3 regions of the Paenibacillus sp. CFBP13512 genome follow, and region 3 is predicted to be linked to each of the others. Evidence: predicted binding sites of a transcription regulator. Region 3 holds the regulator's gene; each other region holds the start of a gene.

Region 1 (7,918 bases), on a different contig from region 3:
GATCAATCACAATATTGGACATCTGAAAAAGGTTATGCACCATCACTCCATATTCATCCGGTGTAGCTTGACGATTCGTATTGATACGGAAATGATGAAGCAATTGTTCTCCTTGATATACGCCCAACACGATATTCGTATTTCCAATATCAATCACAACTATCAAAGTGCGTCACTCCCCTTTCTTCGCACCCAAATCCAGACTAATATCCAGATTTTCAAAAGAATACGTCAGTCGTCCTACAGATATAATATCAACGCCTGTGGCTGCTAAGTTATAAATTGTGTTTAACGATACATTGCCCGATGCTTCAATTTTGACATGCGGAGCTTGCTCACGAATCATATGCACTGCTTCTTGCATACGTTCTGGTGACATATTATCAAGCATAATGATATCTGCTCCAACAGTCAAAGCTTCTTGTACTTGTTCTATACTTTCAGTCTCGACTTCAATCGTCATTGTGTGCGGAATCTGGTGACGAGCTGAGTTGACCGCTTCGGTGATTCCGCCTGCTGCTTTGATATGATTATCTTTAATCATCACAGCATCATAAAGTCCAAAACGATGATTATGTCCGCCACCAATACGTACAGCATATTTCTCAAGCATACGATGTCCCGGTGTGGTCTTACGTGTATCTACCAATCTTACCGGCAAATCTTGAATAGCATCTACATATTCACGAGTACGAGTAGCGATCCCCGACATCCGTTGCAATAAATTAAGTGCTAGACGTTCTCCTGTCAGTAGATGGTGTGTACTGCCTTCTACTTCTGCAATGATATCACCTTTGTGTAGCTTTTGTCCTTCTTGAGCGATAGGTTGAAACTTCAGATCAGGATGAACTGTGCGAAATACTAACTCCGCTACCGGGAGCCCCGCAAGTATTCCATCTTGCTTAGCATGAATAACAGCGCGACTGCTATGTCCTTGTGGAACTGTGGTTGCTGTAGTGATATCTCCAGCGCCTACATCTTCGTTTAGCCATAATTTGATCCATTGTATTAGATTGTCTTCGTATCCGTTAAACATCATCACTACTCTCCTTTGTTAGCCCTTGATGAATCTGTTGCACAATATGCTGTTGCCAATCTGTATCATTACGCTCTGGAAAATCTTCTCGATAATGTCCGCCACGACTTTCTTCCCGATACAATGCTGAACGCATCACAAGCAAAGCACATGTCAACATATTGGACAGCTCGATAGCTTCCTTTGTATTCATTGGATATTCAAAAATAATCCCTAATTCTTCAAGCTTAGTTAAGCCTTCTTGAAGAGATACAGAGGTACGACGAAGTCCAGCGTACTGTCCCATAATCTGTTGGAGTTCTAAGCGCCAACTGATCCATTGTTCGGCAGAGTTTGTGAATTCAGGTACATTCTTATCATAAGAAAGCATATCTTTTGCTGATAAAGAGGATTCTTGCTCGGGTTCAACCAGTGGAGGTAGTTGAAGAATTTGCTGAACTACCCGTTTGCCAAAAACAATCGCTTCGGATAATGAATTACTTGCTAATCGATTTGCCCCATGAATACCTGTAGAAGAGACTTCACCACAAGCAAATAATCGCTGCACACTACTTGCTCCTTGAAGATCGGTTTTGATACCGCCCATCATATAATGAGCCGCAGGTGCCACAGGAATCCAGTCTTGAGCTATATTTAATCCATAACTCATACAGGTTGCAAAAATAGTAGGAAAACGGCGTTTCAATGTCTCTTCAGACTCATGTGTGATATCCAGATAGACACAAGTACTTTCTTCTTTTTCCATTTCACTGATGATCGCTCTAGCTACGATATCTCGAGGTGCCAGTTCTTTTAACAGATGGTAATTTGCCATAAAAGCTTCACCTGTATGATTACGCAAAATAGCTCCTTCGCCGCGTAATGCTTCTGAGATCAGAAATCGCGGTGCACCTGGATAACATAAAGCAGTCGGATGAAATTGAATAAATTCCATATCTCGTACCTGTGCTCCTGCGCGGTAAGCCATCGCCACTCCATCACCTGTAGCCACATCAGGATTCGTCGTATATTGATATAGCTGTCCACTACCTCCTGAACAGATCACAGTCGCTTCTGCTTGGACATAGATGAGACGATCATCTGGTTGCTTTACGATGACGCCTGTACATTCATTGTGATGCGTGACTAGATCAATTGCCAAATGCTCATCCCAAACTTCAATACGTGGATGTTCAGCCACATGCTGAGATAATGCTCTAACAATCTCATATCCTGTAGAATCCCCATTTGCATGTAAAATACGGCGATGACTATGAGCCCCTTCTCGTGTTAACTCCAATTGTCCGTCAATCGTATCAAATAAAGTGCCTAGACGAATCAGTTCCTGTACACCTGCTGGGCCTTCTTGCACAAGCACATCTACGGCAGACGAGGAACAAAGACCAGCTCCTGCAAGCAATGTATCTTGACGGTGATAAAGAGGAGAATCATCTGCTGCTATCACCGCTGCAATCCCGCCTTGAGCATAACGAGTATTACTGTCTAATAATGATTTCTTTGTGATCATAAGAACGTGCTTATATTCACTTGCCGAAATAGCAGCAAACAATCCTGCAATTCCTGAACCTATAATAATAACATCGACTTGTTTGTGAATATATTCACTCAGATGATAATCTATCAGGCAATTTGGAATCATAATCTGTTCCCTCTCAATCGTTCAAGATGAAGATACTTGTAGCATACGTTCCAAAGAAACACGAGCTTGATCAGCAACAGCAGGTGGTACATAGATTTGAGGTTTCATCTGCTCTAAGCAATTGACTAATTTTTTTAAATTGTTCACTTTCATATTAGGGCATACTAAATATTTGCTAGCAAAGCGAAATGTTTTATCAGGGCTGTCTTTGCGAAGCTGATAACCTGTACCATCTTCTGTCCCTACAATAAACTCCTGACAAGGCGATTCTTTGCAATATTTGATAATCGCTGTTGTGCTACCTACAAAGTCACCTAAAGCAACAACATCTGGCCGACATTCAGGATGAACAACAAATTCAGAATGAGGATGTTTCGCTTTCATTTCCATTACGTCTTTGACCGTCAACATATCATGGGTATTACAATATCCTTCCCAGATAATCATCTTTTTATCGGTATGCTGTTGTACATAGTGCCCTAAATTTTTATCAGGAACCCAAATGATTTCGTCGGAATCAACAGACTGAATGACTTTCACCGCATTTGCCGAAGTACAGCAGATATCTGTTTCTGCTTTGATCTCAGCAGATGAATTAATATAAGTAACCACTTTAGCATTAGGATGTTTTTCTTTTAATCGACGCAGACCATCTACATTGACCATATCTGCCATTGGACAACCTGCCCGCTCATCAGGGATAATCACTGTTTTGTTAGGTGCTAGAATTTTAGCACTTTCACCCATAAAGTGAACTCCACAAAACACAATCGTATCCGCTTCAGTCTGAGCTGCTTTTTGCGCTAACAAAAAAGAATCGCCACGGAAATCTGCCACTTCTTGAATCTCATCCCGTTGATAATAATGAGCTAGAATAATAGCATTGCGCTCCTTTTTTAATTCTAAAAGACGTTCCTTGAGCTGTGCATCCCGTTCTGCTTTCTTTTCCAGTGCTAACGCTTCCATCGTAATCACTCCTTCAAATTGATTGAGATTCATTTCACAATGTTTGGCAGAGAAGTATGTTCTAAGGTAGTTATAGCTTTCTGATCGAATAGTTTGTGAAAAATATCCCGTACTACCGTGTAAATTGTGTCAAATTTGTGATCAGGTTCAACCAATAATGTACACAATGCTATACTCACTTGTCAATCTATGAATTTGAACAAATGCTTTAAACGCAAAAAAGCCTGAAGATCCTATTGATCTTCAGGCTTTTATTTACTGCATTTTTGTTATTGATTACGAAGTGGGTGTACTTCCACCTGTTCCATTTGGTCCACGATCTTCGCCAGGGCCATTAGTAGGGCTATTCGGAATATCTCCGTCTTTGCCCAATCCAGGTGTAGATGGAGTGTTATCTTTCTCCAAGCTCAAAGAACCACCGATTGTATCTACAGTTGGTTCGCCACCTTCTGGTGTTTCGCCTGAACCGCTATTACCATCGCTATTGCCAGTATCACTTAAAGATCCAGTTTCAATCAATTCTTTGATTTGTTCTAGATCCAATGTTTCTACTTCAAGCAATGTTTGAGCAATCAAATGCATTTCTCTTGAATGCTTTTGCAATAATTCGCGACAGCGTTCGTAAGATTCCGTAATAAAACGGTGCATTTCTTGATCGATCTCATAAGCGATTTTATCACTATAGTTTTGCTCGTGTCCGATATCACGACCCAAGAATACTTGACCTTGAGCAGTACCGAATTGCATCGGTCCAAGCTTCTCACTCATACCGTATTCAACGATCATGCTACGTACGATACCAGTTGCTTGTTGGAAGTCACTATATGCTCCAGTACCAATCTCGCCGATAAATAATTCTTCAGCAACACGTCCACCTAGCAAACCAGTTACTTTATCCAACAATTCCTGTTTCGTTACAAGCATACGGTCTTCTTTAGGAAGCATAATAACATACCCGCCAGCACGTCCACGCGGTACGATTGTTACTTTGTGTACCATATCCGCATGCTCCAAGAAATAACCTACAATCGTATGACCCGCTTCATGATAAGCAACGATGCGTTTTTCACGATCACTAATAACACGACTACGTTTTTCTGTACCTACGATGATACGGTCAATAGCTTCATCAACCTCATTCATCGAAATATCACGACGATTACGACGCGCAGCAAGCAATGCTGCTTCGTTCATCAAGTTCTCCAGATCTGCACCTGTAAAACCTGTTGTACGTTTCGCAATTGTATCCAATCTTACGTTAGACGTAAGCGGTTTGTTGCGTGAGTGAACTTTCAGTACAGCTTCGCGACCTTTCACGTCTGGACGATCAACCGTAATTTGACGGTCAAAACGACCTGGACGTAACAATGCAGGATCCAAGATATCTGGACGGTTAGTTGCAGCAACGATAATAATACCTTCGTTTGCTCCAAATCCATCCATTTCAACAAGAAGTTGATTTAGCGTTTGTTCGCGCTCATCATGACCGCCACCAAGACCTGCGCCCCGTTGACGACCAACAGCATCAATTTCATCGATGAAAATAATACATGGTGCATTTTTCTTCGCATTTTCAAACAAATCACGTACACGCGACGCACCGACACCGACAAACATTTCTACGAAATCAGAACCGGAAATGCTGAAGAATGGTACGCCTGCTTCTCCTGCTACTGCACGAGCAAGCAATGTTTTACCAGTACCCGGAGGACCTACAAGAAGTACCCCTTTAGGAATACGAGCTCCAACGGCGTTAAACTTACGTGGATCTTTCAGGAAGTCAACAACTTCGACGAGTTCTTGTTTCTCTTCGTCAGCCCCTGCTACATCCTCGAATGTAATTTTTTTCTTCTCTTCGTTATACAAGCGAGCACGACTCTTACCAAAGTTCATCACTTTGCCGCCGCCACCCTGAGCTTGATTGAAGAGGAAGAAGAACAGAATAAACATAATCACAAGTGGAATCATCGAAGTGATGAATGACAACCAAATACTGTCGCCTTCCATCGGCTTAATGGTTACTTGTGTACCCCCATTGTCACTAGCTGTTTCGATCTCGTTGATCGCTGCATCAGTGGCAGGGATGTAAGAAGAAAATGCATTCGACTTCGCATCTGCTGGTTTTGTTTTGTATTCACCTGTAACTAAATACGCATAGTTATCAAACTGAACCGTAACAGAGGAGACATTACCAGCAGCAAGTGCTGCTTTAAGCTGATCATATCTTGGATTATCGGTAGCTTCGCTTCCGTCACTAACGTAACGTACAATGCCCACCACGACTAAAAAAAGAATTAAATAGAAACCCGAATTCCGGATGAACCGATTCATCCCCTACCTCCTCTCGAGACACTTAAATTATTTTACCATAGCCAGACTTACGTTCTCAATAGAGCTCGAAGCCAAATAACGGATATTGCTGCTATTCAGGCATAGGTAATTAGTTTGAATAAATTGCCGGTTTTAAAATCCCAATGTAGGGGAGATTCCGGTATTTCTCAGCATAATCTAGACCGTATCCAACAATAAAAGCATCCGGAATAACAAAACCGGTATAATCTGCTTCTAAGTCAACGGTTCTGCCTGCTGGCTTATCGAAAAGAGTAACTACACGTACGCTACTAGCACTACGACCGCGCAATACCTCCATAAGGTAACTAAGCGTGAGTCCACTGTCAATAATGTCTTCTACGATCAATACGTCCCGTCCTTCAACAGAAACATCTAGATCTTTAATGATTTTGACAACACCGGATGATTTGGTAGATGCTCCATAACTGGATACCGCCATAAAATCAATCTCAAGCGGTACATCGATCCGTTTAACCAGATCAGCCATAAATACAAAAGCACCTTTCAATACACAAATCACAAGCGGGTTGCGTCCCTTGTAATCGTCACTTAGCTTAGCGCCAAGTTCTAAAATCTTCTGCTGAATCTCTTCTTCACTGATGAGTACTTCTTCAATGTCATTGCGCAACTTGGTTGAACCTCCTACATTATACTTATCAAGCCGAATCGACGATAATCAAACATTTTCTTCAGTTTTTATTCGCCTCATATGTACTACACAAGAAGTACCCGGGTGCACCAAAGCTGATCCCGAACGTCGAATTCCTGGAATCCATAGCACTTGACCGTGAAAATCAGCCAATAAAGGCAAAGTATTACGCTGAGATAATGGTATTTTCTCATCGATAAAAAGATTTTTAACTTTCTTCGTTCCGCCTTTTCCTGTAAGTTTAAACGAGTCACCTTGACGGCGAGAACGCAAACAAAGCGGAAAAGTCAGTAAATCCGCATCAAAAAACGCTTCCTCCGAAGAAAGTTCCATCTGATCTGAATCATTCCTATTCCATGGCAATAATCGGATATCTAATTGCTCCTTGGTAAAAGGAATAGATATAACCTCATTATTACGCAAAATCGGAATACAATATGGTTCATAAAACTTGGGTACTCCTCGTATAAATCGGATATTCTGATACTCTCGGACACAAGTGACCTTATCGCCAATATCCAGACTCCAACTTGTGAGACCACTTTGCATAATCTGTCCCCGAACCATCTCAATTTTGGAAAAATCAAATTGTTCGTAAGATGGTGACAGATAACTCAATATTAGTTTAATCAACCTCCGTTGTAAAGCGACATGCACTTCCACGAAAGAAGTAACTTCAAATGAAAACGATCCTTCTTCTTCTTTAACCAATTCTGCGTATAACGTCCCTGTTTCCTGTTGAATATAATCATTTTCAGTTCCGACAATTTCAGCAAGCCTTGCCAGTGATGGCACCAACTGCTCATTAAATTGCTCCAAAAATGGTAAAACATCCAATCGGATACGGTTACGTGTATACTTGCGGTGAAGATTACTGCTATCTGTAATGTAACCAAAATCGCATTCTTCACAGGCATGAATCAAGGTCGTCTTGTATATACGTAAGAACGGACGTATAAGTTCCACATTTTTTTCAGTTCTACGCATTTTTATTCCGCTTAATCCTTCAGCCCCTGATCCACGCAAAATTCGCATCAATACCGTTTCTGCTTGATCATCCATATGATGAGCCAGTGCGATCGAATGTGCAGACCATTTCTCAGCGATTCGATGCAAAAAATCATAGCGTAATGTACGTGCAGCTTCTTGTGGTCCTTGACCCGTCTCTACCATATAATCAGGCGTACTGACTTCTTCTAGCTCAAAAGGAATGTGCAAGTCTGACGATATCTTAGCTACATATTGCGCTTCTTGTGCAGACTCTTCTGGACGAAAT
Region 2 (7,918 bases), 150 kb from region 3:
CAATTAATCCTTCAAATCCCATCTCGATACGAAGCAAATCGGTTAGTACTTTACGCGACAATGTAGCTGGAATAGGCTCCGGTTCAAATGCAGGGAAAATAACATGAGCCGACATGATCACATCGACTCCTGCATCTATCGCTGAACGAAAAGGTAATAATTCAATCTGTTCTAAGCGTAATTGATCATGAGGTACAGAAGCTAATCCATAATGAGAATCCACCTCAGTATCTCCATGCCCTGGAAAATGCTTGGCTGTAGCAGCTACACACTCTTGCTGAATCGCTTGAATAGCGGCGGCTCCATGAATAGCTACTACTTCAGGATTTTCAGAATAAGAACGGACGCCAATCACTGGATTACGAGGATTATTGTTCACATCGACACAAGGCGCAAAATTCAAATTAATCCCTAATGTACGTAGTTCACGCGCACTGATCGCTGAAGCGGCTGCCGTTAACGCCACATCATTTACTGCCCCAAGAGTCATATTGCCTGGAATCAGACTCATTCCATCTTGATCGATTCGGCTCACCATTCCACCTTCTTGATCGATCGCTATCAATAACGGTGGTAATCCTTGCCTCTGAGCAATCTGCTGTAACCCTGTGGAAAGGTCTGTAATCTGCCGAGCTGTTCCTATATTACGCCGAAAATAAATCACTCCACCGACATGGTATTTTTCGATCAATTCTGTAATATGTTCGTTCGGTACATTGGTATGAAATCCGCATACAAATAATTGTCCGATTTTCTGATCTAATGTTAAGTCTGATAATTGAATAGTGTTCATAGATATCCTCCTTGTACTGGAGCCTGTTTTGAAAAGATGTCTGAACAAGATACATATGATATAGATAATCGATATTCTTATTTAAGTATAAATAACGAGATGGCGTGCAACAAGCGGATAAAGTTTGGGTTTTGGGGAGTTTTTTAAGAAGAACTGATATTACAGATAACGTATCACTACTCAACTATGTAGATACCAAAAAGCCCTTTCCTATGGATCAGGAAAGGACTTCTGGCTTCACGTTCATATACCCTTTTTGCTTACTATGGTTGTTATTTATCTATTTTCATAAAGAGGAGGATTAGACACAAGAGACTTGACGACGACCTTGCTCAATCAGACGATAAGCACGTTCTACTTCTTCTTCGGTTGGCGAAGGAACCCCATCCAGCGGATAGATGCGTCCCAGCGCTTCCCATTTGTAGATGCCCATCTGATGATAAGGTAAGATTTCGAATTTCTCTACCCCTTTTAATGTGCCGATAAATTCTCCTAAAGCGATCAGATCTTCTTCAGCATCATTAATGCCAGGTACAAACACATGGCGTATCCACATTTTGCGTCCATTATCAGATAGCCATTGTGCTGTGTGTAGAGTGCGTTCATTTGATACACCGGTTAATTTTTTGTGCTTTTCATTATTGATATGCTTAATATCAAGCAAGACTAAATCAGTAACTTCAAGCAGTTCATGGATTTTGTTAGGTTCATTGAATCCATTGCTATCCAGTGTTGTATTCAGGTTCCAACGGTCTTTGACTGCTTTGAACAATTCTCTGACAAAAGGAGCTTGCAACGTTGGTTCTCCACCAGATACCGTCAATCCTCCACCTGAAGAACGGTAGTAACTCAAGTAAGGTTCAATTTCAGCTAGAACTTCTTCTAGCTCCATCACTTTACCTCCGTCCAAATTCCATGTATCAGGGTTATGACAGTATTGGCATTTCATCAGACAACCCTGCATAAATAGTACAAATCGTATGCCCGGGCCATCGACGGTACCGAACGTTTCTAGCGAGTGAACACGGCCTTTTACCATGATCAATCACCCCTTTCGTCTGAGTTGATGTATATAAATGAATAGGATTTCGAGAGTTAGAGTTACACCGCTACGCGTATGAATTATTCTTACGATCGCTGTTAAGATCGGATATCTGGAATGAACTGCTTTCGCAGTCGATATCCGAATCTTAAATGCGAACGCTTCGCTTCTTCAGAAACAATTCCTACTCTTCGCTCTGCGGTGTGACTCCACTTTCTCAAATGCTTCATTTATATCATTCATTGTTGGTTAGCAGTTACCATCTTTGATTACATTTCTTACTTTAATTAGCGTTATTGCTTTGACTATTGTTAAAAAGTTCGTATTACATTGATCCGTGGAATGTGCGGTTGATGACATCCATTTGTTGTTCACGAGTCAATTTAACAAAGTTAACAGCATATCCAGATACACGGATGGTTAATTGTGGGTAATTTTCTGGGTGTTCCATTGCGTCTAGTAATTGCTCACGAGCGAATACGTTAACGTTCAAGTGATGGGCATTACTACCGAAGTATCCATCAAGCATAGATACAAGGTTAGTTTTGCGAATTTCTTCTTCTTTACCTAATGCTTTTGGCACGATAGAGAATGTGTTAGAAATACCATCTAAGCTATCTTCGTATGGTAATTTCGCAACAGAACTTAGAGATGCAAGAGCACCTTTAGTATCGCGTCCGTGCATAGGGTTAGCACCTGGTGCGAATGGTTCGCCAGCTTTACGTCCATCTGGTGTTGTACCTGTTTTTTTACCATATACTACGTTAGAAGTAATTGTTAATACTGATTGTGTTGGTGTAGCACCACGGTATGCTTTGTTTTTGCGAATCATACTCATAAATGTTTCGACCAATTCAACAGCAATCTGATCGACTTTATCATCGTTGTTACCGTAGCAAGGATATTCACCCTCGATTTTGAAATCTACAGCAATACCGCGTTCGTCACGAATCGGTGTTACTTTAGCGTATTTGATAGCACTTAATGAGTCAGCTGCTACTGATAGACCCGCGATACCGCAAGCCATTGTACGTAAGATATCACGATCATGTAGTGCCATTTCGATACGTTCGTAGCTGTATTTATCATGCATGTAATGGATAACGTTCAATGTGTTCATGTACAATTTGCCTAACCATTCCATCATGGCTTTGAAGCGTTTCATGACTTCGTCATATTCAAGCACTTCAGAAGTGATTGCAGGGTATTCAGGGCCTACTTGAACGCCTGATTTCTCATCACGTCCACCGTTGATTGCATACAATAGTGCTTTAGCAAGGTTCGCACGAGCTCCGAAGAATTGCATTTGTTTACCGATACGCATAGCGGATACGCAGCAAGCAATACCATAATCGTCGCCATAGATTGGACGCATCAGATCATCATTTTCGTATTGGATCGAACTGGTTTCGATTGAAACTTTAGCACAGAATTTTTTGAAAGCTTCTGGCAATTGTTCTGACCACAATACAGTCAAGTTAGGTTCTGGTGCAGGTCCCAAGTTGTACAATGTATGCAAGAAACGGAAACTGTTTTTGGTAACTAATGTTTTGCCATCGACAGCCATACCACCGATTGATTCCGTTACCCATGTAGGGTCACCACTGAACAATTCGTTGTAATCTGGAGTACGTAAGAATTTAACGATACGCAATTTCATAACGAAATGGTCAACCAATTCTTGAGCTTGTTGTTCTGTCATTGTGCCTTCTTTAACATCACGTTCGATGTAGATATCAAGGAAAGAAGATACACGTCCTAGAGACATCGCTGCACCATTTTGCTCTTTGATTGCTGCAAGGTAACCGAAGTATACCCATTGGAACGCTTCTTTTGCTGTTTGTGCTGGTTTGGAAATATCGAAGCCATGCATTTCAGCCATTTTTTTCAATTCGCCTAGAGCACGAATTTGTTCTGATACTTCTTCACGAAGACGAATCACATCTTCATCAATCACGTCAACTTCCATATCATTCAAATCTTGTTTTCTTTCATTAATTAGGAAGTCTACACCGTATAATGCTACGCGGCGATAGTCACCGATAATACGTCCACGACCGTAAGCATCTGGTAAGCCTGTAATAATACCTGCTTTACGTGCTGCTCTCATATCAGAAGTATAAGCATCGAATACACCTTGGTTATGCGTTTTACGAATGTTTGTAAAGATATCAATGATTTGTTCTGGTACTTCAAAGCCATACGCTTTACAAGCATCGATCATCATTTTGATACCACCGAACGGTTGTAATGAACGACGGAAAGGAGCATCTGTTTGAACACCGACGATTTGTTCTTTGTCTTTGTCCAAGTAACCAGGACCGTGTGAAGTGATTGTAGAAGGTGTTGCAGCATCTACATCCCATACGCCACCACGTTCGATTTCTTCTTTAGATAGTTTGGAAATGATATCCCACAAGTCTTTTGTATTTGAAGTAGGGCCAGCTAGGAATGTTTCGTTTCCTTGATACGCACTAATATTTTGTTCAATAAAGTCGCGAGTATCTACATGTTTTGCCCATTTACCTGATTTGAAATTGCGCCATGCGTCTTGTTTTAAATTATCCTGTACATTTCTTTCGATAACTGACATTGATAATCCCTCCATTATTTGTGAATAAAATCACAAAACCATTTACACTATTGCTTGTCTCGCCTACACGATACCGGAAGCTGTTGTTTTCTCCCTCCGGCTATGTCTTTATTATGATGCAATTCATAAGCAGAGTATGTGACATTTATCACAAAATAGCATTTTTATTATGATTTTTATCACATTCTGTATCTATAACAGTTTTTAAAAATAACTACTACAGTTCACAACCAAGCCTGTTACACAATAAGTAAATAACGATTTGTACAGTGAATACAGTGATATGAATCTACTAATACAAAAATACACATCATCATTCACTGCAAATAGCTGTAGCATCATACAAGAATTTACGACTTCTAACAACGAAATACATCACACTATTTCTGTATTATTCTATATACAAGCTATAGAATAATGTTGGACATCGCATCACTCCTCTCTACAAACAAAAGAACGGTTCTCTTTAGTTCTGCTAATATCGCAAACTAGGAGATCGTTCTTTGGGATAAGGTGGCATTCCATATTTGCTTTGTTTTTTATTTTCAACCATATATCTTGAAAGTATATTCCTAGCGATACAAGTTAAATAAGAAGGAAAAAGGATCAACTCCAACGTACTGCTATAACAGCATGTGTGGAGTGATCCTTTTTTCAATCTATCATTTTACTTGCCGGATAGGTCTATTTATTCAAATCGACCATAGAATGCGTTGCGGTATACATCAGCTAGTTCAGTCACTAAAGGTAATTTAGGATTCGCTGTTGTACATTGATCTTCGAATGCACGGTCAGCAAGGTAATCTACACGAGATTCAAAGTCTTTTGCATCAAAGCCCAATGCTTCGAACGTTTCAGGAATACCTAGTTTGCGGTTCAAGTCACGAATAGCATTGATTAAGCTGTTCACGCCTTCTTCGGTTGTGCGTGCTGGCAATCCCAAGATACGAGCAATCTCAGCATAACGTTCGTGAGCAATAAAGTGAGAATATTTAGGGAACGCTGCGAATTTAGTTGGTTTTTTTGCATTGTAGCGGATAACGTGTGGCAACAAGATCGCATTGGTACGACCGTGTGCTGTATGGTATTGTCCACCCCATTTATGTGCTAAGCTATGGTTAATCCCTAAGAATGCATTCGCAAATGCCATACCTGCAATCGTAGAAGCATTATGCATTTTTTCACGAGCCAGTTTGTCGCCTGTTAGAGCAGACTGTTCTAGATATTGGAATACCAGTTGAATCGCTTTGATCGCTAGTCCATCGGTAAAGTCACTTGCCATTACAGATACATAAGCTTCAATCGCATGAGTCAATACGTCCATACCTGTATCAGCAACAGCTACACGAGGTAAAGAGTATACAAATTCAGGATCGATAATCGCTACGTCTGGTGTTAATTCATAGTCAGCCAAAGGATATTTTGTGTTGCCTTTTTCTTTATCTGTAATAACTGCGAACGATGTTACTTCAGAACCTGTACCTGAAGTCGTTGGAATTGCTACAAATTGTGCTTTTTGTCCCAAATGTGGGTATTTGTAGATCCGTTTGCGGATATCCATGAATTTTTGTTTTAGGTTATCAAATTCAGTATCAGGATATTCGTAGAACATCCACATGCCTTTAGCAGCATCCATAGGAGATCCACCACCAAGAGCGATAATGCAGTCCGGTTGGAAACGTTCCATCATTTGACGACCACGTTCTACAGTAGCAGTTGATGGATCTGGTTCTACATCAGAGAACACTTCAACAACAACTGGAGTCTGGCGTTGACGCAAGTAATGTTGTACTTTTTCAACATAACCAAGTTGTACCATCATCGCATCTGTTACGATCACTACACGACTAATATCAGGCATTTTAGCAAGGTATTGAGTTGCGCCTTTTTCAAAATAAACTTTAGAAGGTATTTTGAACCATTGCATATTCACAGTACGACGAGCCACCCTTTTCACATTAATCAGATTCACAGCACTTACGTTAGAAGAAGTAGAGTTACGACCATAAGATCCACAACCTAGTGTTAAAGATGGTAAGTTCGTATTGTAAATGTCACCAATTGCACCATGTGTAGAAGGAGAGTTCACGATAATACGTCCAGTTTGTAGACGATTAGAGAACTTCTGAATAACTTCATCATTATTAGAATGGATAGCTGAAGAGTGACCCATACCGCCAAATTCTACGATTTGTGCAGCACGTTCAATCCCTTGATCCGCGTTTTTAACTTTATAGCAAGCCAGTACAGGGCTTAATTTTTCAGCAGATAATGGGAATTTAGTACCTACGCCTTCCAATTCTGCTACCAGTATTTTGGTATCGGCTGGAACGGTAATTCCACAAAGTTCAGCAATTTTGACAGCAGATTGACCTACGATAGAAGGGTTCACTGCACATTTATCTGTATTCATTGCACCGTTCGTTAATTTGCCTGCTTCTTCTTTAGTTACAAAGTAACAACCGTTATCGATCATTAATTTTTTCACTTTTTCATAAACAGGTTCTTCAATAACTACTGCTTGTTCAGAAGCACAAATCATACCGTTATCAAATGATTTGGAAAGAATCAAGTCATTCACTGCTTGTTGCAAGTCAGCACTTTTCTCTATAAAAGCAGGAACGTTACCAGGACCTACGCCAAGTGCAGGTTTACCACAGCTATATGCTGCTTTAACCATTGCGCCACCACCAGTAGCTAAGATTAACGCTACATCAGGATGATTCATTAATGCATTTGTTTTGTCCATTGAAGGAGCATCGATCCATTGGATACAATCCGCAGGTGCACCATGTTTGACAGCCGCTTCAAGTAAGATGCGAGCGGATTCTTTACTACAATTCTGTGCAGATGGATGGAAGCCGAAAATGATTGGGTTACGTGTTTTGATTGAGATCAAAGATTTGAACATAGTAGTCGAAGTTGGGTTCGTTACCGGTGTAATCCCCATGATGATTCCGACAGGTTCAGCAATTTTTTGGAAGCTTTCATAATCGTTATCTTCTATAATACCGACTGTTTTTTCATTTTTGATACCATGGTATACATATTCAGTAGCGAACATGTTTTTGATAATTTTATCTTCATATACGCCTCTGCCTGTTTCTTCAACAGCTAGTTTGGCAAGATACATATGTTGATCCAAGCCCGCTAATGCCATTGCTTGTACAATGTTATCAATTTGTTCTTGATCCATATTCATAAATGCGGCATGTGCTTTATTCGCTTTATCGATTAACTTTTGAATTTCTTCCTGTGCACTCAATTCCACGTTACGACTAGCATCATTTTTAACAGCCATTTCTCTCATCCTCCTCAGAATGTGTATTGCTTTTGTCTACACACCGATCATAGCATAGAGACATAAATCATAATGTGATATTTTTCACAATCAATTTTTATTTTTTAAATTTGTTTTATTTTATTTTTTCCTTTTGCATTTTAATATAAAAAGATGTATGATAATAGTGAAATTAATCACAAAGTATAG
Region 3 (7,918 bases):
CTAACTGTTGACTATTTTGATTCCATCTATACAAAACAGCATCAAAATAAAAAACAGGATTAGCAATATAAAGTTGATCTTGAGAATCAAATGCGATATTAGAAATATTTTCTATAGGTTCCTGACCAGCAGGCGCTTTGTCGCTAAGATCTAAATAAATAGAGCTATAATTACGAAGCTCTTCTGAATTTAGAGGAGAACTTTGCAAGTATTTGGCATCTACTTTGTTAATCTTTGCTTGATTTTCTAAAGTATAAAATAGGTCGCCAGCTTGGTTGAAAGCAACAGTGACAATAGTATCAGCATAGTAACCACCATATACGATAGAAGTAACTGTCCCAGAGCTTAATTCAACTTTTGATATGCCTGAACTACCTTTTGCAAGATAAACAGAACCGTTGTGATAAGTCATACCCAAGTTACTAAGGATATTCAATTGATCAATATCATTTTGATTTGCAGTAGCAACAACATCAACTGTACGTTTTGAAGGATAAGATCTTTTTCCGGCTGGATTCTCTGCAACATATGTAATGACGTATACTCCAGGTATATTAGTATCAATCTGACTTACTGGTACAGAATTTAAAGTATATGTAATATCAATTTTTAATTCATCTTTACTATATACACTATCCGATACATTCCAGCCTTCTTCAATAAAAGGTTCTCCTTGCTTTAATGTTATATCATAGTCTCCAGAAAGACTGAAGTTAGGCGTACTTATAACCTCATTACTTGCTACCAAATTACTTGTTTCTTCCTCACTTGCAAAAAGCGTAGCAGGCGCTGACCCCATTAATGTCACCACCAACACTAAAAACATCATCATAAACTTTCTCATTTTACTTTAATTCCCTCCATTTATAATTATATTGAAATCCTTTACTAATATAACAGATGCTACTCAATATGGGTAAATTAAAATTCACACAATTTAAAGCTATATGATATTTTATGTAACTCTATATATGTTCCTCATTTCCTGCTTCTTCCTAAACGAGTTATTCAAAATTATGCTTATGCACCTACACCAGCGGAGAGGAGAAAATCATTCTGAAAGAGCGAAGCGCTCGCCTTTGTAAATGAATCCTGACTGTGAAGCAGTCATTTAAAGGATTCATTTACAACAAGCGACGACAAGAACGATTTTCTCCTCGCAGCGCCACCCCACGAAAAGCTAAAATTTAAATAACCACCCACCCTTTGATTTTCAAAACCGTCTTCTTCTGGTATGCTGATAGGTGAACATTTCGACATCAGGTTGAGACGACAGCAAGGAGAGGATTTAGACATCCATGAAATTTGCCGTACTGGATTTTGAGACCACAGGTACTCAGTCCACCGATGATATTATTCAAGTTGGGCTTGCCATTATAGATCATGATTTAAGTATTTCCACCGTATATTCTTCTATGGTGAAGCCAGGAGTGCCTATTCCTCCTTTTATAGAAGGTTTAACCGGAATTAAAAATGAAGATGTAGTCGACGCTCCAGAGTTAGATGATGTCATTTTGGAGATGATTCCTCTACTAGAAGACGCTGTGCTTGTTGGGCATAACGTTGGATTTGATTTAGGATTTTTACAACGAGCTTTGGATCAGACCGGATATTTGGCTTTTACAGGTCGAGTATTAGATACTATGGATTTATTGCGTATTTTTTTTCCGAATCTTTCAAGTTACCAGTTAAGTATGGTCAGTAAAGATTTAGGATTTGTCCATGATCGTCCTCACCAAGCAGATAGCGATGCGTTAGCGACAGCTCATGTATTTCTGAAATGTTTGGAAGAATTGAATGACCTCCCATTGATTACGGTACAACGATTATCTGAACTATTTGATAATCAGGATAGCGATCTAGGTTGGTATTTTGATGGAGTACGGATGGAGAAAGAAGCACAGCCGATTCAAGATTTAGACGAACATCGCTTTTTCCGTCAATTGGCGTTAAAAGTAGGCGATTGGAATGAGATTTTACCTGCTCATGAAGAGCGTGGAAATATGCCACTTGCCGATGTGTCCTTTGATGAATTTTTGGAGCAAGTGAAACAGAATTTGCGTAATTTACTTCCTCATTATGAAGAACGTGAACCGCAGAATCGGATGTTTGAAGAAGTGATCAAAGCGATGACGGATGATAAACATCTATTGATCGAAGCAGGAACAGGAACGGGCAAATCGTTAGGTTATTTATTACCTTCGATCTATCATAGTGTAAAAGAAAACGATCGTGTGATGGTAAGTACACATACGATTAATTTGCAAGAACAGTTACGAGAACGGGATATTCCATTACTGACTCAAGTGATTCCATTTACATTTCGTGCTGCCGTATTTAAAGGACGCCAGCATTATTTGTGTCTGCGCAAATTTGAGCATAAAATAAATACAAAAGAATTTCAAAGTCCTAAAGAAGATGTATTGATTGCAGCTCAAATGATTGTCTGGTTAAATTCGACGGAAACCGGTGACGATGAAGAGCTGAACATGGGTAACCGTGGAGCCGATTTCTGGGAGACGGTAGCGAGTGATACCGATTCTTGTCTTGGTCGTGCATGTCCGTGGTTCCGCAAATGCTTCTACCATCGTGCGAAGCATGAAGCAGGTACAGCTGATGTCGTTATTACGAACCATTCCAAATTATTTACCGATGTCAAAGCAGGGCACCAATTATTGCCTGCTTATGATCGATTGGTGATTGATGAAGCGCATCATTTAGAAGATGTAGCAGGTAAGCACTTGGGTATGCATATGAAATATTTCACATTGGTTCATCCGTTACTTCGTTTGTTCAAAGACAGTAAAAATGGTCAGCTGGCTATTTTGCGTCAACAGTTAGGTTCATCTGGTAATGAGCGTGGTATGGATTGGGCGATAGCGATAGATAATCTATATCCTGAAATTGTAGATGTCAAAGAAAACTGGGACAAATTGAGTGAATTATTATTTGCTTTATTACCTCAGCGTAGTGATGCTGCTCCGGGAGAAGCTGGACAATTTACATTACGTTTGTTACCTGAGAAGCAACCAACAGAATGGACGGTAATTACGGATTTGGAGAATCAGATCCATATCGGACTGAGTCAATTGATTCGTAAAGGCGAACAAGTAATGAATCAGATCAAAGAAAGCGATGAACAGTTAGGCACAGATAGTCTGGTGACTGATGTATCGGGTCTATTCAAAGATTTGACTGTCGTTCGAGACGATCTACGTCAATTTGTGAAGCTGGAAAGTACAGATACAGTCTACTGGTATGAAGCCAATGGAAATTACCGTAGCAAGTCTTTACAGATGTATGCTGTGCCTGTGGATGTGAGCAAGCAATTGAAAGAGTACTTTTTCGATAAAAAGAAAAGTATTATTCTAACATCCGCAACATTATCAATAGAAAAGAAATTCCAATATATGATTGAACAACTGGGACTTGTCGAAGCGGAAAAAGAAGGCAGATTGATGACTGAACAGTTATCTTCACCTTTTAATTATCGTGAGCAATCGCTATTGTTGATTCCACGTGACTTCCCAAGTGTCAAAGGCAGTGTCGGTGATGCATTCTTTGTAGATACATTAGCGAACTCGTTAGCAGAGACTGCGAAAGCAACGCAAGGACGAATGATGGTTTTATTTACCTCATATCGAATGCTCAAGCAGGTGTATGAACCATTAAAAGAGAAGTTATCACATAGTGATATTGCTGTATTTGGTCAAGGCGTTGATGGAGGGAGTCGGACGAAGCTTACTCGTAGATTCCAGGAGCGTTCTGCTTCTGTATTGCTTGGAACAAGTAGCTTCTGGGAAGGTGTCGATATTCCTGGCGAAGCATTAACATGTCTGGCGATTGTACGATTACCTTTTCAACCGCCCAATCATCCATTGCTAGAAGCCAAAAGCGAACGGCTTAAAAAAGAAAAGAAAAATCCATTTATGAAATTATCTGTACCGCAAGCAGTTATCCGTTTCAAACAAGGTTTTGGTAGATTAGTACGGACATCTAGTGATCGGGGAATCGTTATTGTCTATGACACTCGTGTGATCGAGTCCTATTATGGCAAGCATTTTCTATATTCATTACCCGGTCCCAAAATGGAACATATGCCGACAGAGCAGATGGTACCCCGTATTACAGAATGGCTTAGCCAGGCCGAACCTGAAAAGGAAACTGTAAATCAAGAGGGGGAGCAAGCATGAAATCCGACAAAATATCAGAAGCAGTCGTGCGAAGACTACCTGTATACCTTAGATATCTGAACGAACTTCACACCCGTGAAGTTCCCACAGTGTCTTCGCAAGAATTGGGACAAAAATTAGATTTGAATCCAGCACAAATTCGCAAAGACTTAGCTTATTTTGGAGATTTTGGACGTAAAGGAATCGGGTATGATGTATCCTATCTGATTGAGAAAATACGTCATATTTTAAAATTAGATCAACAGATCAATGTCGCACTTGTAGGTGCAGGTAATCTAGGGCATGCCCTTTCGAACTATAATATGTATTTGAAAGAAACGATGAAAATCGTAGCTGTGTTTGATTCTCTTGAACCCAAAGTCGGTTCGATGATCAATACATTAGTTGTACAACCGATCGAAGAACTTGGAGCAACAGTCAAAGCGAAAAGTATTCGTATTGGTATTATTACTGTGCCTAATATTGAAGCACAGCGTGTAGCAGATCAATTGATTGAAGCAGGGATCGAAGCCATTTTGAACTTTGCACCGATTATTTTGAAAGCTCCACCGCATATTCGTGTACACACTGCTGATTTTACAACGGACTTACTAAGCCTTGCCTATTATCTGGAAGATGGAAAGGAACATGAAACTAATGAATAACACCTCGAACAAATGGGTTATCAAAAACGGTATGTTTGCTGTAATGAGTGAAGAAAAATCGATGCTTTTCGGACATATGGTGATTGAAGATGGATGGATCACTTATCTTGGAGAAGAAGAGCCTGTGATTGAAGAAGGAACAACAGTAGTCGATGGTAATCATTTGTTCTTTATCCCGGGTCTAGTGAACAGTCATGGTCATGCGGCAATGTCTTTGCTACGTGGATATGGCGACGACCTTGCACTACAAGTATGGTTACAGGAAAAAATGTGGCCGATGGAAGCGAAGTTTACCAGTGACGATGTATACTGGGGAACATCATTATCTGTACTTGAAATGTTAAAAGGCGGTACTACGACATTCCTGGATATGTATGATCGTTCAGAGCGTGTTGCTGAAGTCGTAGAGCAATCAGGAATGCGTGCTGTATTGATGCGTGGTGTTATCGGCTTATGTTCAGAAGAAGAGCAAAAGCAAAAGTTACAACAATCTATCGACTTTGCACGGGATTGGCACGGTCAAGCTGATGGACGTATTACAACAATGATGTCTCCACATGCGCCGTATACATGTCCTCCTGCATACATCGAACAATTTGTACAAGCAGCACATGACTTGGATTTGCCGCTGCATACACATATGTCTGAGACGTTAGCTGAAGTACAATTAAATGTAACTGATTATGGATTACGTCCTGTAGCTCATTTGGAGAAATTAGGATTTTTCACGCGTCCAGCCCTTTTGGCACATGCTGTTCATTTGAATGATGAAGAGATCGAAATGCTTGCGCAACATAAAGTAGCTGTTTCGCATAATCCAGGTAGTAATCTGAAATTAGCAAGTGGTGTTGCTCGTGTTCCTGATTTATTACGTGCAGGTGTAGTCGTTTCTTTAGGAACAGATGGCCCGGCAAGTAATAACAACTTGGATATGTTTGAAGAGATGCGTTTGGCAGCTCTTATTCATAAAGGAGTATCCGGAGATCCAACAGCGGTACCTGCATTAGAAGCATTGAAAATGGGTACAGAATACGGTGCGAAATCTGTATTTTTGAATGACGTAGGTACATTTGCTGTCGGTATGAAAGCCGATATTACGGCATTAAATGTAGATCAACCGCATTTCTTGCCACGTACTGACTTTATCTCACATACCATTTATTCTGCATCAGCTAAAGATGTATTGCATGTCTGGGTAGATGGTAAGCAATTGATCAAAGATGGTATATCATTAACACTGGATGAAGAAAAAATTCGTCATGAAGCCCAAAGTGCTTTTGAAGGTTTGCTCAAACGCTAACCGGAAGTCGACAGGAAAGGATGGCGTGTTTTGCGAAATTTGGGAAGTGGAAAATGGATCGCAATCATTATTGTAGTAGTAGGATTGCTTGTATTAGGTGTTAATCAATTTTATGTTCATGTTATGGCGCAGCCATGGAGTAAAGAGCAGCTGGCGATCAACAGTGCACAGGAAAAGGCTGATATCGTATCTGTGACACGTACATTTAATTCTGTCTGGACAGATACTTCAACGTATTGGGTAGTTGAAGGTAAGAACATAGCACAAGAAGACCTTATGGTCTGGGTGAAGTTCAATATTGATGGCTCAGTCGCTGAAGGTGCTAATGCCGTACATGTTGAGAAAACAGCAGGTACAGTGACATACGAAAAAGTAAATGCTTTACTACAAAATGATCTGCCTGGAGCAGAAGCTGTACGTATTGTTCCCGGTTCATTCAAAGGAAAATATGCATGGCAAGTCTTTGCCAAACTCAATGAACGTTACTATTATATTTTTTATAATTTCCGTGATGGAGCTAAATTAAGCGAACCGATGGAACTACCAGCGATATTAAAAGGAACAGGTCAAGAAGAGTAACTCAAAAAGCATGATCTTTTGAATTCAGTGTATGAATTCATCCAGATCATGCTTTTTTGTTGTAATGGAGATATAGGATTATAAGCGGAATTGTAAAACAGTGCTTTGTAATTTCTCTGCCATCGCATGAAGTGTAGCCGTATGCGCTGTGCTTTCTTCAAGGAAAGCTAACTGCTCTTCTGTAGCCGCACTTACACTTTCGGTATTTGAAGCGACATGATCGGTTAATCCTGAAATATTTTCCATCGATTTTACAATTTTCTCCGAATGACCGGATAAATGATGAAGCGAATCGGTGACTTCTTTAATCTCAGCGGTTGTATGATCGGTCAAAGTTTTGATCGTATTGAACAGATTTCCTACAGAATGGGCAGCCGTGATACCTTGACTCACTTCTTTAACCATACTTTCAACCGATTCAGTTGCACCTCTAGTCTCATTCTGAATCGTATTCACGAGTTCTTTAACACGTTTAACAGAATCATTCGTTTCATTGGATAGTTTGCGAATTTCGGAAGTTACTACAGCAAATCCACGTCCATGTTCTCCAGCCCGAGCCGCTTCAATCGCAGCATTCAGTGATAATAGACCTGTTTGTGAAGCGATAGAAGAAATAGCATTATTGATTTCTTCGATTTCACTAGAGCGTTTGTTAAGCGACGAAATAATGATTTCCAGCTTACTCATCCGTTGCTGAATTTGATCCATTTGATTCATAACATGAGATATTTCTTTATCACCTAGTAAAGCTTGTGTCTGTGCTTGTTGAGCGACATTCATTGCTTGTTGACTGCTTTGATCGATCTGCTGAATATCTTTATTCACATCATATACAGCTTGTAGACCGCCTTCAACAATTTTGACCTGATCTTGGGTACTATTTGAGAGGTCTGACATAATATCAGCTACATGTTCTGCTGCTTTGCCTGTTTCAGACGTTCCACTTGCTACATCTCTAGAAATAGAAATGACCTGTGCTGCATTATCATTAATTTCATGAACGAGATGCCGCAGATTATTTTTCATACTGTTAAAAGAAAACGCTAGCTCGCCTAGTTCATCTTTTTGCTTGACGGTTACATCTTCAATATTAAGATCACCTGTAGATATCGCTTTAGCCGCTTTATTTAATTTCTGTAATGGCTTGGAGATCAGACGAGAAATAATGATACCGATGATAATAGCTAGAGCAAAGTTAATAA

What was found. Region 3 encodes Rex, which represses fermentation and respiration genes when NADH is low (regulators of the CRP and FNR family bind a similar motif). Its sites were predicted from a motif close to TTGTGAAATATTTCACAA; they were not measured.
Region 1: a site for Rex is predicted at 3,664-3,681, ahead of nadA (quinolinate synthase NadA). Genes of this name have one in related genera too.
Region 2: a site for Rex is predicted at 4,447-4,464, ahead of pflB (formate C-acetyltransferase). Genes of this name have one in related genera too.

The regions. Positions count from the first base shown of each region.
Region 1 covers NZ_QGAD01000022.1:35,577-43,494, reverse strand. The annotation lists gene PaeCFBP13512_RS20840 (type III pantothenate kinase) at 1-166, opposite strand, end outside; gene nadC (carboxylating nicotinate-nucleotide diphosphorylase) at 173-1,039, opposite strand; gene nadB (L-aspartate oxidase) at 1,029-2,675, opposite strand; gene nadA (quinolinate synthase NadA) at 2,697-3,641, opposite strand; gene ftsH (ATP-dependent zinc metalloprotease FtsH) at 3,918-5,972, opposite strand; gene hpt (hypoxanthine phosphoribosyltransferase) at 6,082-6,621, opposite strand; gene tilS (tRNA lysidine(34) synthetase TilS) at 6,670-7,918, opposite strand, start outside.
Region 2 covers NZ_QGAD01000001.1:222,149-230,066, forward strand. The annotation lists gene nagZ (beta-N-acetylhexosaminidase) at 1-793, opposite strand, end outside; gene pflA (pyruvate formate-lyase-activating protein) at 1,095-1,832, opposite strand; gene pflB (formate C-acetyltransferase) at 2,161-4,428, opposite strand; gene adhE (bifunctional acetaldehyde-CoA/alcohol dehydrogenase) at 5,117-7,729, opposite strand.
Region 3 covers NZ_QGAD01000001.1:74,362-82,279, reverse strand. The annotation lists gene PaeCFBP13512_RS00355 (S-layer homology domain-containing protein) at 1-844, opposite strand, end outside; gene dinG (ATP-dependent DNA helicase DinG) at 1,299-4,193, shown strand; gene PaeCFBP13512_RS00345 (redox-sensing transcriptional repressor Rex) at 4,190-4,837, shown strand; gene PaeCFBP13512_RS00340 (amidohydrolase) at 4,830-6,137, shown strand; gene PaeCFBP13512_RS00335 (cell wall elongation regulator TseB-like domain-containing protein) at 6,168-6,716, shown strand; gene PaeCFBP13512_RS00330 (methyl-accepting chemotaxis protein) at 6,795-7,918, opposite strand, start outside.